3 regions of the Rouxiella sp. Mn2063 genome follow, and region 2 is predicted to be linked to each of the others. Evidence: riboswitches for the same ligand, from Rfam matches in the RefSeq annotation. Region 2 holds a riboswitch; each other region holds the start of a gene.

Region 1 (3,208 bases), on a different contig from region 2:
ATGATAGAGACTTGCGGCAGCAGTAAACGGCGCAACGCGTCGACAGCATCGGGGGATAACAGCGGATCGCCGCTTTTCGCCAGCATAACCGTATCAAGCACCACAAACTCTGGAGCCTGCCCCAGTTGACGATGACGCAGCAATCCCTGCGCCACCGCTTCTACAATCGCTACGTTATCCAACATGCCGATTTTGGCGCTGTCGATACGCACATCGCCCAAGACTGAATCTAGCTGTGCGCCAACAAATTCAGCGTCGATATGATACACCGACTGCACACCGCGGGTGTTTTGCGCGACGAGCGCGGTAACAACGCTGGTACCATAAGCCGCCAGCGCTGAAAAAGCTTTGAGATCCGCCTGAATACCTGCGCCGCCGCTTGGATCGGTTCCTGCAATGGTCAATGCATTAATCCGTTTCATTACAGTACCTCCCCTTGCAGGGTATACAGCTCATCTAAAAACGCAGGCACAAAACTGCCCGGACCTCGCACCGCTGCACAGGCACGTTCACCGGCGCAGGACATTACCCGACACGCGGCAGCGACATGTTGTAATCTCTCACCCGGTAAGGCAACAAACGCGGCGACCACGGCAGAAAGCGAACAACCGGTGCCGACTACGCGCGTCATCAATTGATGACCGCCAGTCACGGCATAGGTTTTCTCACCGTCGGTGACATAGTCGGTTTCCCCCGTAACCGCCACGACAGCGCCGGTTTGCTGTGCCAAGGCTTGTGCCGCAGGCAACGCCGCTAAAGAGTCGTCGGCACTGTCTACGCCCCGCCCGCTAGAATTCATTCCGCTTAATGCCATGATTTCTGAAGCGTTACCACGAATGGCGGCAGGACGAAGGCTCAACAGCTGATGGCAGAACTCGCTGCGCCAATGCAATCCACCGACGGCAACGGGATCGAGCACCCAAGGCGTTGCCGCTTGATTTGCCGCCGTAATTGCTGCCAGCATGGCATCGGCGACAGGTTGCGTCAGGGTACCGACATTGACCAATAACCCACTGGCGATCGCGCTAAATTGCGCCGCCTCACGCGGGTCTGTCACCATCGCCGGTGATGCACCCACCGCAAGCAATACGTTAGCAGTAAAAGATTGCACTACATCGTTGGTAAGACAGTGAACAAGAGGGGAAGCAGCTCGCAGTTGCTGCAAAGAATCGGCGGCGAGTGCGCCAGAAAATACGATAGGTCGAGCGTTCATGAATCTCCCAACCGGCGTTCAAGAAGGGGTACCGGTTGAGATACCTCGACTTCCCTACGCTGGCATTATCCAGATCAGGTGGTACGGGTATTTCTCAGCCTTCTAACGATTTGCAGAAGGGCACCCCGAGTCATTTAAATCAAAAACTTGCGATTACGTCCCGTTAATCACTATTCTGGATCATGCCAGCAGGAAGCCAAAGACTCAACCATAAAAAAATGCTATATATCTCAACCTGTGCCCCATAAAAAAACGACAAAAATGGTCGAATTGCAGCCTCTTGTCCTTCGTTGTCGCTGTTCGTTAATGCAGAACCGGAACGTAATGTATGTGTATGTATTAGATTTGATTAGGGAAACTAAGAGTTTTAAGACGTATAGCAAAGGTGTGGATATGAACGAATTATTGGAGTATGTAAGGATGGCACATCTATCAACCTTAACAAGTTGATTTTAAATAAATAATCGAGTAAAAAACATGTTTTTACAAAGGAGAATAAAATGTCTAGTGGAGTATTAACATTGGGTGCATCTAAAGAACTACAAAATATCAACATTTCCACGAATAATGGCAGAGAATTTATAATAAATATATACAAAGAACAAACCGGCTTTTCAGGTGATATGGTTATATTAGATAGAATATCTGGGACTAGTATATACCATCTTATATCTCAGTTAAAATCTAATGTTTGTGATATTTTCTCAGATGGTATTGATAACGTGCTTACTTACTTATGTCAATACAATGATGCAATCAGCGACATACACAATCCGTGCAACACACCGTTTATAGCCCCCCTCGACCAAAACGAAATCATTAAAAATAAAAGTATTTCCCTAAGTGTTAGGGTTAATTAAAAGTAAAGCTGGGTTAATTTCGGCTATTATGCTTTTCATTGATGCTCATAGTAAGCAAGGGTCGCCCCTCCTAGCTGCATTGAGGCTCAACATAGTTTTGAATTTGCTTTGAGTATACTATTGATGAACAATCGTAACATTTTTAATTAATATTAAAAGGTGAGCCATTTGGCTCGCCTTTTTTACTTCACAAAAGTCTAATCAATAGTTGGATAAAGGCCCGATTTTCTAGTCTTAAAATGTAAACTTAAGCGAGAAGGCTCAATTTAGGCCAAGTTATGAGAATGAATAGTGTTTTAATTTGTGCAGTAACTAGGTGGGAAAAATCACCATGAAAAACCTGGGCAAACAGGAACTGCAAGGCGGGAAGTGGCTTTGTACTTTCGAAAATAGCATTTATATGTTTATGCGAAGACCCGTTCTCAATCATGCCCGTACTAGAAGACGTTCGACACACCCGAGAACGAAAAGTAAAATATGAGAGTGATATCAATCACTCTCATATAGCTTATAATTAGATGAGTGTATAATTAAATCAAAGCATTACCAACCATTTCATTCAGCATATTTTTTAAAATCATATACACAGAGCAAACGCCGGTAATCGGTACCTTTCTTATCTGCCATTGCTCGCAAAAGCATCTCTACCTCATCAAGTACAATCCTATCGTTCCAAGCAGACCAAATTATGGCATTTATTTTATTTGTGCGAGTGATTAAATCATCAGAATATATATCATTCAAATCCTCATGCATGGAGTGAACAGAAGTAGGTAAACCAGCAAGATACTCTTCGATTTTTCTTATTTGTTGTGCTTTGAGAGAGTTACATTTTTCAAGATCTCTGCAGATCATACAAAAACCATAAACAGGAAACCACTGCGTTGAGGCAATATTAATCTTATCAATGAGTTGCAGCAACTGATGATTAGACTCATCGATAATATCAAAGTAATCTGACATAAAACTAGAGGAGTTTTTATGCTCATACTTTATAGAATTACTTGATCCAATTACTAGTATTTTGTCGCTATTATTAAGAGAATCAATGTCTTCAGTAATGTTAACTTTAATACTAGTTCCATCATCATGAACACCAGAATATATATCTTTAACTATGCTTTGTACCTTTCTT
Region 2 (3,208 bases):
GCTTCGGCGATGGCTTCGTCTTGTGCCAGCTGTTTGATCAACACATCTGGTTCGGCGGCGTAGCTGCGACCGAAGATAGCGCGGCCCTGATCGAGATAGCCAATTTGGTCACCCTGATTACCGCTGCCGCCAAAGTAGGCGCGATCTTGCTGGTTCATCAGCGCAAAGATACTGCGGCTAACCGATACGCGCGGTTCGTGCGCATGGCCAGCCGCTTTCCAGGCGGCACGGTAAGCGCGGATCTGCTGCGCTTGTTGAACATGGAAAGGCTCGCCGGTTTCGTCGCGTTTTAAGGTTGAGCTTTGCAAATGCATACCCAGCTTAGCCGCCCAAACGGAGGTGGCGGTTGAACCGGCTCCCCACCAGATGCGATCGCGCAGGCCTGCGGAATGTGGTTCGATACGCAACAAGCCCGGTGGGTTAGCGAACATCGGCTCTGGGTTTGGTTCGGCAAATCCTTCACCGCGCAGCACGTCAAGAAACTCTACCGCGTGACGGCGGCCCATATCAGATTCCGTCTCACCGTCTTTTGGCTGATAACCGAAGTATTTCCAGCCATCGATTACCTGCTCAGGAGAACCACGGCTGATACCCAACTGCAAACGTCCGCCAGAAATCAAATCAGCAGCACCGGCATCTTCGGCCATGTACATCGGGTTCTCATAGCGCATATCGATGACGCCGGTCCCTATCTCGATACGTTTAGTTTTCGCGCCGATAGCTGACAACAGCGGGAAAGGTGAGCCGAGCTGACGCGCAAAGTGATGGACACGGAAGTAAGCACCATCGGCACCTAACTCTTCGGCCGCCACGGCCAGGTCGATAGATTGCAGCAGGACATCAGAGGCTGAACGCGTTTGCGATTGCATCGAAGGGGTCCAGTGGCCAAAAGAGAGAAAGCCGATCTTTTTCATAGGGGTAACCTTAAATTTGTATTAATCGGTCTACATTGACAAAAAAGCCCCCGCCTGTTCCACAAAAATCGTAAAAGACAGCACGGCTCAGAAAATTTTGTCGCAAAGCTACCGTCTTCTTCATGTTCTTTGCACGACTTGAGCGTTGTAATCAAAAAATAAATACCGTATAACAAGCTCCTCCGAGGGGTGTCCTGTGACGGGCTGAGATGGTGTTGTGTAGCCGAACCCTTTGAACCTGATCTGGGTCATGCCAGCGAAGGGACGGGTCAGCCACAGCTTTTCGGCTATGGTTTGTTCTACCTCTGCCTCTGCACGCCCGGATCTCCACTTACTTTTGGAGGTCCCATGTTTACATCGCCTATTTCTAAAAAAATGTTCGATACCGGTCTTTATGGTCAATTGCGCCAACAGGCTGGCAGCGATTGGCTGGACTATGTTGAGCACTCTTTTGTGCAACAGCTCGGTGCAGGTACGCTGCCGCAAGCGGCGTTTCGCCGTTATCTGACGCAGGACTATCTGTTCTTGGTGCATTTTGCTCGTGCTTACGCGCTGTTAGCCAGCAAGTTACGTACCCTGCCTGAAATGCGTGCTGCCAGCGCTTCGCTCAACGCCATCGTATCCGAATTGCCTTTGCACGTAGCCTATTGCGCCAGTTGGGGCATCACCGAGCCGGAAATCGCCCTACAGCCCGAAGCCGCAGAAACCATGAACTACACCCGCTATGTGCTCGATATCGGTCACTCTGGCGATGCGCTGGATTTGCTGGTTGCGCTGATGCCTTGCGTGGCGGGTTATGCCGAAATCGGCCTGAACTTACTGAACTCGCCATTAACGGTGATGGAAGGCAATCCGTATGCATCCTGGATCCGCAATTATGCCGATGAGGGGTATTTTGCCGGGGTACAAGCTTCTATCGATCTGTTGGAGCACATTGGCAATCAACGCGGTGCCGAAAAGCGTATGGCCGAGTTGTCCGAGATTTTCACCACCGCCACCCGCCTGGAATCAGCCTTCTGGCAAATGGGACTCAATGCCATCGATAGCGCCGCGGTGCTGCCTGCGTAATGAGTACTTATCACGTAAATAGCGGCACAGTACCGCCCGGCATTAAGGTCAGGGATTTAACGCTGCGCTTTGGTCAGAAAGTGATTTTCGAGCGGTTAAATTTTGATATCGAGAGCGGCCATTTTGTCGCGCTGCTCGGTGCCAGCGGCGCGGGGAAAACCAGTCTGCTGAAGATTATTGCCGGATTAGTCCAGCCGACCTCAGGCAGTGTCATCGGTAGCGATGGCCAGCCGATTAGCCAACGCATCGCCTATATGGGGCAAAAAGACTTGCTCTACCCGTGGCTGACCGTCAGCGAGAATATTACTCTCGGCGCGCGGTTACGTGGCGAAAAGGCTGACCAACAATGGGCCGAGCATCTGCTGGAACGCGTCGGGCTGAGCGGTTATGGCAATACCTTGCCCGCCGCGCTTTCTGGCGGTATGCGTCAGCGCGCCGCCATCGCTCGTACCTTGTATGAGCGCCAACCAATTGTGCTGATGGATGAGCCTTTCTCAGCGCTGGACGCCATTACTCGCGCCATGATCCAAACGCTGGCCTGCGAGCTACTGGCACAGCATACGGTGTTGCTGATCACCCACGACCCTATGGAAGCCTGTCGGCTGGGCCACCGTCTGCTGGTGTTGTCACCCTATCCTGCCGGGATTGATGATTCGCATCAGCTAGTTGGTCAGCCCCCGCGCGCAGCGGACTCTCCCGAGTTGCTAAAAAGTCAGGCGGCGTTGCTGCAACAGTTAGTGAGGGCCGCACAATGACATGGCAAACAAAGAGCTTGCAAGCAGAAGGACGAGCATCACGCGCGCGTCGGGGGTTAACGGTATTTATCGGGCTGATTGTGTTATGGGGATTGCTCTCTTTAAGCAATATTCCCGCATTCCTGATGCCCTCACCTGCCGCAGTGGCACAAGCGCTGTGGGATAACCGGGACTATCTGGCTTATAACACGCTGATCACCGCCTCGGAAATCGCCAGTGGATTGGTGATTGGCGTGCTACTTGGCGTGGTACTGGCATTGTGCATGATCTTCTCTCCGCGCATTCAACGCTGGCTAATGCCGCTGGTCCTCACCAGTCAGGCAATACCGGTGTTTGCCATGGCACCGCTGCTGGTGCTGTGGTTCGGGTTTGGGATGAGCGCCAAAGTGGCGATGGCGGTACTGGTGATCTTCTTCCCGGTCGCCTCTGCATTCTTTGATGGGCTGCGCCGAGTCAATAACGATTACCTCG
Region 3 (3,208 bases), on a different contig from region 2:
CAAGAGCGGCGGTAGAATTAATAATAGTGCGAAGAGGATCAGCAGCGCATCACTGCCTCGTTGCCAGAGGTTATCCTGCGGATTACGCCAGCGCTGAGCGTGGGTATGGCCAACCGGCAACGCCTGGCTGAGTTTTTGGCTTAATAACACCAGTCCGAGGCAGCAAACCAACTGGATGATGGCCAGCAGCGCAGCGCGTCCAAGATCATAGTCATAGCTCAACGCCTGATAGATAGCCAGTTCGATAGTCGTCGCTTTTGGGCCGCCGCCAAGTGATAGCACGGTGGCGAAACTGGCGAAGCACAGCATGAAAATCAGCGCACCTGCCGGTAGAATTTGTCTGCGCAGTGCGGGCCACTCGACAAAGCGAAACTGTTGCCAACCGTTCATGCCTAATTGCGCCGCAAGCTGACGCTGCTCAACGGCGATGTTTTCTAAAGATTGCAGTAATAGGCGGCTGGCGAGAGGCAAATTGAAGAACACATGGGCTAACAAGATGCCCTGTAGCCCATAAGGGGAAAAATGATAATCCACGCCCAGCCAGCCGAAAAGTTGCGCCAACCATCCTTGCCTGCCATAGACACTAAGAATACCGAACACCGCCACCAGAACTGGCAGTACCAAGGTCATGGCACATAGCCGCAGCAATATCTGACGACCTGGAAAACGGCGACGATAAAGCGCGCGGGCTAAAAATATTGCCGGGAGTACAGAACACAGCGCGGAAAGCAGCGCCTGCCAAAAGGTAAAGCGGATCACGTGTAACAGATAGGCGTCTTGCCATATCGATGCTATCGAAAGCGTCGGCGCATGGCGATACAGTGACCCTAATGTGAGCAGCGCGACCAGCAGGATCATCAGCCCGGCGATAACGCCGGGCCACAGCCAGCGAGGGATCGCTGGCTGACGGGTTGTAGATTGATTCATGAGTCGATTAATCAATGGCTAACGGCGTTCTGCCACTGTGCAATCCACTTGCCACGATTTTCAGCTACCTCTTTGGCGCTGTATCGCAGCGCAACCGCAGGCACAACCAGTTGGCTATAGGCGGCTGGCAGTGAGGTGCTAACCGATGGATACATCCAGTTGCCAGTTGGGATCGCGTTCTGGAAGCCTGGGCTTACCACAAACTTCATAAACTCGGCGGCCAGTTGCGGCTGTTTACTGGCTTTCAACTGCCCGGCAACCTCAACTTGCATATAATGGCCTTCGCTAAACTTCGCCGCTGCGTAGCTGTCTTTCTTCTCTTCAATAATATGGTAGGCCGGAGATGTGGTGTAACTCAGTACCAGATCGCTTTCCCCTTTAAGGAACAGGCCATAAGCTTCGCTCCAGCCTTTGGTCACGGTGACCGTTTTGGCGGCCAGCTTCTGCCAAGCTTCAGGTGCTTTATCGCCATAGACTTTCTGCATCCACAGCAGTAATCCGAGTCCAGGCGTACTGGTGCGCGGATCTTCATAAATGATCTTCCACGGTTGCTTGCTATTGATCAGCTCGTCGAGGCTTTTTGGCGGGTTTTTCAGCTTATCTTTGTTATACACAAAGGCGAAGTAGCCATAATCATAAGGCACAAAGGTTTTGTCACTCCAACCACCGGGAATATCCAGCGTGGCTTGAGTGGCGGTCGGCTCAGCAAACAGGCCGGTTTGTTCTGCCGATTGCAGCAAATTGTTATCTAATCCTACCACCACATCTGCCGGGCTATTTTTCCCTTCCATACGCAGGCGATTAAGCAGCGACACGCCATCTTCCAGCGCCACATATTTCAGCTCACAACCGCACTGCGCCTCAAAGGCTTTTTTGATTGCCGGGCCTGGGCCCCAATCAGCTGAGAAGGAATCATAGGTATAGACGGTTAAAACAGGTTTGGCTGCAAATGCCGGAGCGGCAACCAATAACAGGCAGGGCAGTAATTTTTTCAACACTTTGCACTCCAAAGAAAATAGGCGAGGCAAAGGATTTTGAGTCAGCGAGGAGCAGAGTCTCAAATCCCTCCGCCGGTGTTAACCGGTTCAGGTTCGACGGGTCTATCTCAGCCGATAAAATCAGTTGTGCCTTAAACGCGGGGTCGCGATGCTTGATCTTTACGCGAATCGGTCTATTGGCAACAATGTGAGTCTTATTAGCACCCCGTTGAGAACGTGCTTATTCTAGAGGTTAATAGCCTTGGGTGAAAGTAGGCTATGCATCCGGTGGTACAAACCAGGCGGATTTGAAGTCAAACCACCCGAGGGTATTCATTCTGACCCCGCGCATGCTGCGCTGTCCTTGCAGAACTAGCCAGTGGTGGAATAGGGGATGAAGATGGTTGTCGTTAACTAATCCTTGTGCCCACTCCGCGAGTTGCAGCTCGCCGGCGCGCCATTTCATGGCATCTTGCTGCAAATCATGGTCGAGGCAATGTTGAATTAAAGGAACCTCAAGCAAAGTAGTAAATAGTGAGAACTCAATCGGCAGGGTGAAATTGACGCTGCCCAGCCATAAATCACTTTTTGCTTCGCCTTTATGCCATTGATCATAGTTGATAACTTGCTTATGTAAGGTGATTCCTTCCGCCGCTAGCAGCGGGGTAATTGTCTGGCACAAAGAGTCGCATTCAGCGTGATCGCCATAGAAGGTTAAGGTTACTTCGCGTAAATGTTCTGGTTTTGATTTGCTGGGGCGCAAGCGGCGGTGATGCCAACGTGGCAACAGGCCAAAAGCCGGAGACCAATAGCGTTGATAGGTCGGTGAGGCGGCATTAAGCAGGGCTATCGGGTTAATCAATTCGCATAGCCATTCGCGGATTTCCGGATCGTTGCCAATTTCTGAGCGGCGATCGAACATCAAACAATAGCAACCTTCTTCCAAACGGCTCTCCAATTCGTCGTTATCTGATTCGTCGGCCTGAAGCTGTACGCCGGAATGTACCAGCTCTTCTGTGAGTTCTGGCAGCACCCAAATGTTCACTTCATCAATCAATGCCCGGTAACCAAAATATTCATCGAAGGCGCGAATTTTTAGTTGGGTCTGTTGGTTACGGATCACCGAATAAGGGCCGGTGCCGATAGGCTGCCGGGCGAAGTCCGGCAAGGTGCGCCACTCTTGCGGTAGGATCATGGCATGAGCGTTACCGAGTAACCACGGCAGCCAGCGATCGGGGTGATGGAGATGGATATCAATCACATTTGCGATGGTGGATTCCACGCGCTTGAGGTGAGTAAACAGT

What was found. A riboswitch is a leader RNA that binds a small molecule or an ion and turns the genes downstream of it on or off. The one in region 2 is predicted to bind thiamine pyrophosphate.
Region 1: linked by a shared signal. The riboswitch ahead of thiM (hydroxyethylthiazole kinase) and the one ahead of tenA (thiaminase II) in region 2 are both predicted to bind thiamine pyrophosphate.
Region 3: linked by a shared signal. The riboswitch ahead of thiB (thiamine ABC transporter substrate binding subunit) and the one ahead of tenA (thiaminase II) in region 2 are both predicted to bind thiamine pyrophosphate.

The regions. Positions count from the first base shown of each region.
Region 1 covers NZ_JBMOUD010000010.1:90,901-94,108, reverse strand. Annotated here, with positions in the region: gene thiD (bifunctional hydroxymethylpyrimidine kinase/phosphomethylpyrimidine kinase) at 1-422, opposite strand, end outside; gene thiM (hydroxyethylthiazole kinase) at 422-1,213, opposite strand; TPP riboswitch at 1,248-1,351, opposite strand; gene ACL9RG_RS15425 (hypothetical protein) at 1,714-2,073, shown strand; gene ACL9RG_RS15420 (SIR2 family protein) at 2,629-3,208, opposite strand, start outside.
Region 2 covers NZ_JBMOUD010000001.1:218,246-221,453, reverse strand. Annotated here, with positions in the region: gene ACL9RG_RS00885 (LLM class flavin-dependent oxidoreductase) at 1-914, opposite strand, end outside; TPP riboswitch at 1,090-1,196, shown strand; gene tenA (thiaminase II) at 1,290-1,982, shown strand; gene ACL9RG_RS00875 (ABC transporter ATP-binding protein) at 1,982-2,737, shown strand; gene ACL9RG_RS00870 (ABC transporter permease) at 2,734-3,208, shown strand, end outside.
Region 3 covers NZ_JBMOUD010000005.1:176,056-179,263, reverse strand. Annotated here, with positions in the region: gene thiP (thiamine/thiamine pyrophosphate ABC transporter permease ThiP) at 1-927, opposite strand, end outside; gene thiB (thiamine ABC transporter substrate binding subunit) at 939-1,925, opposite strand; TPP riboswitch at 1,972-2,143, opposite strand; gene sgrR (HTH-type transcriptional regulator SgrR) at 2,182-3,208, opposite strand, start outside.